Regions from separate parts of the Streptomyces sp. NPDC051214 genome, predicted to be linked through region 2. Evidence: predicted binding sites of a transcription regulator. Region 2 holds the regulator's gene; the other holds the start of a gene.

Region 1 (3,570 bases), on a different contig from region 2:
CCACCGGCGACGATGCCCTCTTCGACGGCGGCCTTCGCGTTGCGAACGGCGTCCTCGATGCGGTGCTTGCGCTCCTTGAGCTCCACCTCGGTCGCGGCACCGGCCTTGATGACCGCAACACCGCCGGCGAGCTTCGCCAGGCGTTCCTGCAGCTTCTCGCGGTCGTAGTCGCTGTCCGAGTTCTCGATCTCGGCGCGGATCTGGTTGACGCGACCCTGGACCTGGTCGCTCTCACCGGAGCCGTCGACGATCGTGGTCTCGTCCTTGGTGATGACGACCTTGCGGGCGCGGCCGAGCAGGTCGAGACCGGCGTTCTCCAGCTTGAGGCCGACCTCCTCGGAGATGACGGTGCCACCGGTGAGGATGGCGATGTCGCCGAGCATGGCCTTGCGGCGGTCACCGAAGCCCGGGGCCTTGACGGCGACGGACTTGAAGGTGCCACGGATCTTGTTGACGACCAGGGTCGACAGGGCCTCGCCCTCGACGTCCTCGGCGATGATCAGCAGCGGCTTGCCGGACTGCATGACCTTCTCGAGGAGCGGAAGGAGGTCCTTCACGTTCGAGATCTTCGAGTTCACGATCAGGATGTACGGGTCGTCGAGCGACGCCTCCATACGCTCCATGTCCGTGGCGAAGTACGCCGAGATGTAGCCCTTGTCGAAGCGCATGCCCTCGGTGAGCTCGAGCTCGAGCCCGAAGGTCTGCGACTCCTCGACGGTGATGACGCCTTCCTTGCCGACCTTGTCCATCGCCTCGGCGATGAGCTCGCCGATCTGGGTGTCGGCGGCGGAGATGGAGGCGGTCGAAGCGATCTGCTCCTTGGTCTCCACGTCCTTGGCCTGCTCGAGCAGGGCGCCCGAGACGGCCTCGACGGCCTTCTCGATGCCGCGCTTGAGGGCCATCGGGTTGGCACCGGCGGCCACGTTGCGAAGGCCCTCGCGGACCAGCGCCTGGGCCAGGACGGTCGCGGTCGTCGTGCCGTCACCGGCGACGTCGTCCGTCTTCTTCGCGACCTCCTTGACCAGCTCGGCGCCGATCTTCTCGTACGGGTCCTCGAGCTCGATCTCCTTGGCGATGGAAACACCATCGTTGGTGATCGTGGGGGCACCCCACTTCTTCTCGAGGACGACGTTGCGACCCTTGGGGCCCAGGGTCACCTTGACGGCGTCGGCGAGCTGGTTCATGCCGCGCTCGAGGCCGCGCCGTGCCTCCTCGTCGAACGCGATGATCTTGGCCATGTGAAGTGGTCCTCCCGGACAGGGGTGGCATGCTTCCGGATCGCGCCAGCGCCCGCGACGGACGGCCTGCAAGCCTTGTGGTTCCTTGCCCCACCCGGCCTGCGGGCCTCACCGACCCGATCCAAGTTCTGTCACTCTCACTCGGAGAGTGCTAAGCCCAATGATTAGCACTCGACCCCTACGAGTGCAAGCGCCTCTCGCGGATCCCGGACGCGGGAGGGCGCGCGCGGCCAGGAGTGCGCCGCGGACGCACGAGGGGCCCGCACCCCTGTCGGGATGCGGGCCCCTCGTCACTCGCTAAGTTCGCTGGCCGATCGCGCCGAGATCAGACGGCGAGCTTGACCATGTCCGCCTGCGGACCCTTCTGGCCCTGCGAGATCTCGAACTCCACTCGCTGACCTTCTTCAAGGGTGCGGTAGCCGTCCATCTGAATCGCGCTGTAGTGGACGAAAACATCCGCACCACCGTCGACCGCGATGAAGCCGTACCCCTTCTCCGCGTTGAACCACTTGACGGTGCCCTGAGCCATGCCTAACTCCCCTATTACTGGCCCTTGCACGGACCCGCACTTCGCGGACCCGGGTCAGACCTCACCCCCCCAATGGGTTGTGGAGGCGTGCGCCGGAACGCGTCGACCGCGGCTGAATGTATCTGTCCAACTGCCCTCTGCAACAGGTCAATCGGACGAGAATTCTGGGCACGCCTGATCGGTAATATGCGGAGAATTCGCCGGAGTTCAGGGCAAGTCGGGCCAGACAAATGCCACGAGAAGGGCAAATGGGCAGTGCACTTTGGCTACTTCTTGTCGCCCTCGGGGCGACTTCGTATATGCGCTCGGCACAAACGGGGAAGCTCGCTTCCCAACTGTACCGCGCTCAACCACATGGAATTGCCCCCTCCGTTTCTCTCGCGGAGGGGGCAATGACCATTACGCAGGGTATTTCCTTAAAGAATCAACCAGGATCAGCCACCCGCGACGGCGGGGATGATCGAGACGCCCGCGCCGTCCGGTGTCGCGGTCTCAAGACCCTGCTCGAAGCGGACGTCGTCGTCGTTCACGTAGACGTTCACGAAGCGCCGCAGCTTGCCCTGGTCGTCCAGGACACGGGCCGCGATACCGGCGTGCTTGGCCTCCAGGTCGGCGATGACCTCGGAGAGGTTCGCACCCTCGGCGGCGACCTCGGACTGACCGCCGGTGTAGGTGCGAAGAATGGTGGGGATACGGACGTTCACGCTCATGGGATTCACCTCGGGGTATGCGGGCCCCGTAAGGGGCGCGGGGAACTGCGCGACCAGCCACGACGGTCCGCAGAGGGAAGGAAGGCTCAGGCCCTACGGCGGCTAACCGGCAAGCCCCGCGGAGCGAAACGCCTCAAGGCTGGGCTTGATCGTCGCGGTCGCCTGAGACGTCTCGGCAACAGCGTCGAGGGTCTTGAGGCCGTCACCCGTGTTCAACACCACCGTGGTGAGCGCCGGGTCGATGAGCCCCGCCTCGAGCAGCTTCTTCGTGACGCCGACCGTCACACCGCCCGCGGTCTCCGCGAAGATCCCCTCGGTCCGCGCGAGCAGCTTGATCGCTTCGACGACCTGCTCGTCGTTCACGTCCTCCACCGCACCGCCCGTGCGACGCGCGATGTCCAGGACGTACGGCCCGTCGGCGGGGTTGCCGATGGCGAGCGACTTGGCGATCGTGTTCGGCTTCTGGGGGCGCACGACGTCGTGTCCGGCCTTGAAGGCGGTGGACACCGGCGAGCAGCCCTCGGCCTGGGCGCCGAAGATCTTGTAGGGCTTGTCCTCGACGAGGCCGAGCGCGATGAGCTCCTTCAGACCCTTGTCGATCTTCGTGAGCTGCGAGCCGGAGGCGATCGGGATGACCAGCTGGTCGGGGAGGACCCACCCCAGCTGCTCGCAGATCTCGTACGCGAGGGTCTTGGAACCCTCGCCGTAGTACGGCCGCAGGTTCACGTTCACGAAGCCCCAGCCCTCGCCCAGCGGGTCGCCGATGAGCTCGGAGCAGAAGCGGTTCACGTCGTCGTAGTTGCCCTCAATGCCGACGAGCTCGCCGCCGTAGACCGCGGCCATGACGACCTTGCCCTGCTCCAGGTCGTGCGGGATGAACACGCAGGAGCGGAAGCCGGCGCGGGCCGCTGCGGCGCCGACGGCGCCCGCGAGGTTGCCGGTGGAGGAGCAGGAGAGCGTGGTGAAGCCGAAGGCGCGCGCGGCCTCGATGGCCTGGGCGACGACGCGGTCCTTGAAGGAGTGCGTCGGGTTGCCGGAGTCGTCCTTGACGAACAGCTTGCCCTGCTCGACGCCGAGCTCACGGGCGAGGTTG
Region 2 (3,570 bases):
AAGCTCCCGCGCCATGCGGTGACCCTGCCCCGCCCACAGCGCCATGCCCTGCGCGTCACCGGCCTTGGCCGCGGCCTTGCGCAGGCCGCTGGTGAGGTGGTGGACCTGGGGATAGGCGGCCGGGGCGTAGGGCCCGTGCTCCCGCATGAAGCGGTTGACCAGGCCGCGCGCGGGGCGTCCCGAGAAGGCCCGGGTGAGTTCGGTACGGGTGAACAGCGGGTTGGTCATGGCCTGCTTGTGCAGGGCGTTGGCGCCCGACTCCGGGCAGACCAGGAAGGCCGTACCGAGCTGCGCGGCGTCCGCGCCGGCCGCGAGCACCGCGGCGATCTGCGAGCCGCGCATCAGGCCGCCGGCCGCGACGACCGGGATCTGCACGGTGTCGCGCACCTGCGCGATGAGCGAGAGGAGGCCGAGCCCGGCGCCGTCCGTCTCGGGGTTGTCGCGATGCGTGCCCTGGTGGCCACCCGCCTCGATGCCCTGTACGCACACGGCGTCGGCACCCGACCACTGGGCGGTCTGCGCCTCTTCGGGCGAGGTGACGGTGACGACGGTGAGGGTGCCCACGCGCGCGAAGGCGTCGAAGACGTCACGGGTGGGGCAGCCGAAGGTGAACGACACCAGCGGCACCGGGTCCTCGACGAGGATCGCCAGCTTGGCGTCGTAGCCGTCGTCGCGCCCGCTGTCCGGGTCGCCGAGCTGCGTCTCGTACCAGGCGGCCTCACCGGCGAGCTGGTTGCGGTAGACGTCGACGGCGGCGGCATCGGCGTACTCGGGCTGCGGCATGAACAGGTTCACGCCGAACGGGCGGCTCGTGAGCCCCCGCAGCTGTTTGATCTCCTGGTACATCCCGTCGGCGGTTTTGTATCCGGCGGCGAGAAATCCGAGCCCCCCGGCATCGGAGACGGCCGCGGCGAGCTGGGGGCACGAGGCGCCGCCCGCCATGGGGGCCTGCACGATCGGAAGGCGGCAGAGATCGGTCAGTGCGGTGGGCATGAACGCATCGTGCCATGCCCTGGGCGGGCGGCCGAATCGCCCCTTGCACCGGGCCCGGGGGCGCCTGCGGCGGGCTACAGACTTTCCCGCCCACCCGCCCGATACCCCGCATGAAACAGCAGTGCTCCGGTGCCGGAGAGCGAACCCTCCGGCACCGGAGCACCAGAACCTCAGCGGCCGTTGAACGCGTCCTTGAGGCGGGAGAACAGGCCCTGCTGACCCGGCTGGAACTGCCCCGTGGGCCTCTCCTCGCCGCGCAGCTGCGCGAGCTCCCGCAGGACCCGCTCCTGCTCCGCGTCCAGCTTGCTCGGTGTGAGGACCTCGACGTGCACGATGAGGTCACCGCGACCGCCGCCCCGCAGGTGCGTGATGCCCCTGCCGTGCAGCGGCACCGACTGGCCGGACTGGGTGCCCGGCCGGATGTCGACCTCCTCCAGGCCGTCCAGCGTCTCCAGGGGCACCTTCGTGCCCAGAGCCGCGGCCGTCATGGGGATGGTGACCGTGCAGTGCAGATCGTCCCCGCGCCGCTGGAACACGGCGTGCGGCAGCTCGTGGATCTCCACGTACAGGTCGCCGGCGGGGCCACCGCCGGGGCCGACCTCGCCCTCGCCCGCGAGCTGGATCCGCGTGCCGTTGTCGACACCGGCGGGGATCTTCACGGTGAGCGTCCGCCGCGACCGGATGCGGCCGTCGCCGGCGCACTCGGGGCAGGGGGTGGGCACGACCGTGCCGAAGCCCTGACACTGCGGGCACGGCCGCGACGTCATGACCTGGCCGAGGAAGGACCGCGTGACCTGCGACACCTCGCCGCGACCGCGGCACATGTCACACGTCTGCGCGGACGTCCCCGGCGCGGCACCTTCACCGCTGCAGGTCGTACAGACGACCGCCGTGTCGACCTGTATGTCCTTGGTGGTCCCGAAGGCCGCCTCGTCCAGGTCGATCTCGAGCCGGATCATGGCGTCCTGGCCACGGCGCGTGCGCGACCGGGGGCCACGCTGCGACGCCGTGCCGAAGAACGCGTCCATGATGTCCGAGAAGTTGCCGAAGCCACCGGCCCCGAAACCGCCCGCACCGCCGCCGCCCGCCTGGGACAGCGGGTCACCGCCGAGGTCGTAGACCTGCTTCTTCTGCGGGTCCGACAACACCTCGTACGCGGCGTTGATCTCCTTGAAGCGCTCCTGAGTCTTCGGATCCGGATTGACGTCCGGGTGAAGCTCTCGCGCAAGCCTCCGGAAGGCCTTCTTGATCTCGTCCTGGGAAGCGTCGCGGCGCACGCCTAGTACGGCGTAGTAGTCCGTGGCCACTTACGACTCCGCCAGGATCTGTCCGACGTAACGTGCCACTGCGCGTACTGCTCCCATCGTTCCCGGATAGTCCATGCGGGTCGGGCCGACCACGCCGAGTTTGGCTACTGCCTCGCTGCCCGAACCGTAGCCGACGGAGACCACGGACGTAGAGCTGAGTCCCTCATGGGCGTTCTCGTGACCGATCCGTACGGTCATGCCCGAATCCGTGGCCTCGCCAAGCAACTTGAGCAGGACGACCTGCTCCTCAAGAGCCTCCAGGACGGGCCTGATGGTGAGGGGAAAGTCATGTCCGAAGCGGGTGAGATTGGCCGTTCCGCCGATCATCAGCCGCTCCTCGGTCTCCTCGACAAGAGTTTCGAGGAGTGTCGAGAGCACCGTCGCGACCGTGCCGCGGTCCTCCGCGTCGAAGGACTCCGTCATGTCCTGCACCAGCTGCGGCACGTCCGCGAAGCGACGGCCCGCGACCCTGCTGTTGAGCCGCGCCCGCAGGTCCGCGAGCGAGGTCTCGCCGAACGGGGCGGGACAGTCGATCATGCGCTGCTCGACCCGGCCCGTGTCCGTGATCAGTACGAGCATCAGACGGGCGGGAGCCAGCGAGAGCAGCTCCACGTGCCGCACCGTCGACCGCGTGAGGGACGGATACTGCACGACCGCGACCTGCCGGGTCAGCTGCGCGAGCAGCCGCACCGTGCGCGCCACGACGTCGTCGAGGTCGACGGCGCCGTCGAGGAAGTTCTGGATGGCCCTGCGCTCCGGCGCCGCCATCGGCTTGACGCCCGCGAGCCGGTCGACGAAGAGGCGGTACCCCTTGTCGGTCGGGATACGGCCCGCGCTGGTGTGAGGCTGGGCGATGAACCCTTCCTCCTCCAGCGCCGCCATGTCGTTGCGGACGGTGGCCGGCGAGACCCCGAGGCTGTGCCGCTCGGTGAGCGCCTTGGAGCCGACGGGCTCCTCGGTGCCGACGTAGTCATGGACGATGGCACGCAGCACCTCGAGCCTGCGTTCACTGAGCATCCGCGCAACACCTCCACCTTTTCGCCCTGGGGCCCGTCTGCCCCGCGGCCTTGCCTGGCACTCCCCGCAGGTGAGTGCCAGCCTGCACCGCGCCCAGTGTACGGCCGCGAGGTACGGGCCCGGCAAGGGCCGGACCCCATGTCGGTCCGACGGCCGGGGTGACGGCTGCCAAGCGGCCCGCGCGGGGCTAGCGTCGGCTTCATGGACGTGGCACTGGCTTGGGACGAGGCGGGTTGGGAGCGGCTCGCGCCGC

The links. Region 2 encodes HrcA, which represses chaperone genes, less so after heat shock. Its sites were predicted from a motif close to TTNGCACTCNGNNNNNCNGAGTGCNAA; they were not measured.
Region 1: the regulator HrcA is predicted to act here: its motif matches at 1,367-1,393, upstream of groL (chaperonin GroEL).

What each region holds. Positions count from the first base shown of each region.
Region 1 is NZ_JBFBAT010000007.1:463,984-467,553, forward strand. Features, by position in the region: gene groL (chaperonin GroEL) at 1-1,238, opposite strand, end outside; gene AB0M70_RS21125 (cold-shock protein) at 1,564-1,767, opposite strand; gene AB0M70_RS21130 (MoaD/ThiS family protein) at 2,202-2,477, opposite strand; gene thrC (threonine synthase) at 2,580-3,570, opposite strand, start outside.
Region 2 is NZ_JBFBAT010000002.1:544,735-548,304, reverse strand. Features, by position in the region: gene AB0M70_RS06815 (nitronate monooxygenase) at 1-993, opposite strand, end outside; gene dnaJ (molecular chaperone DnaJ) at 1,164-2,300, opposite strand; gene hrcA (heat-inducible transcriptional repressor HrcA) at 2,301-3,317, opposite strand; gene AB0M70_RS06800 (MBL fold metallo-hydrolase) at 3,519-3,570, shown strand, end outside.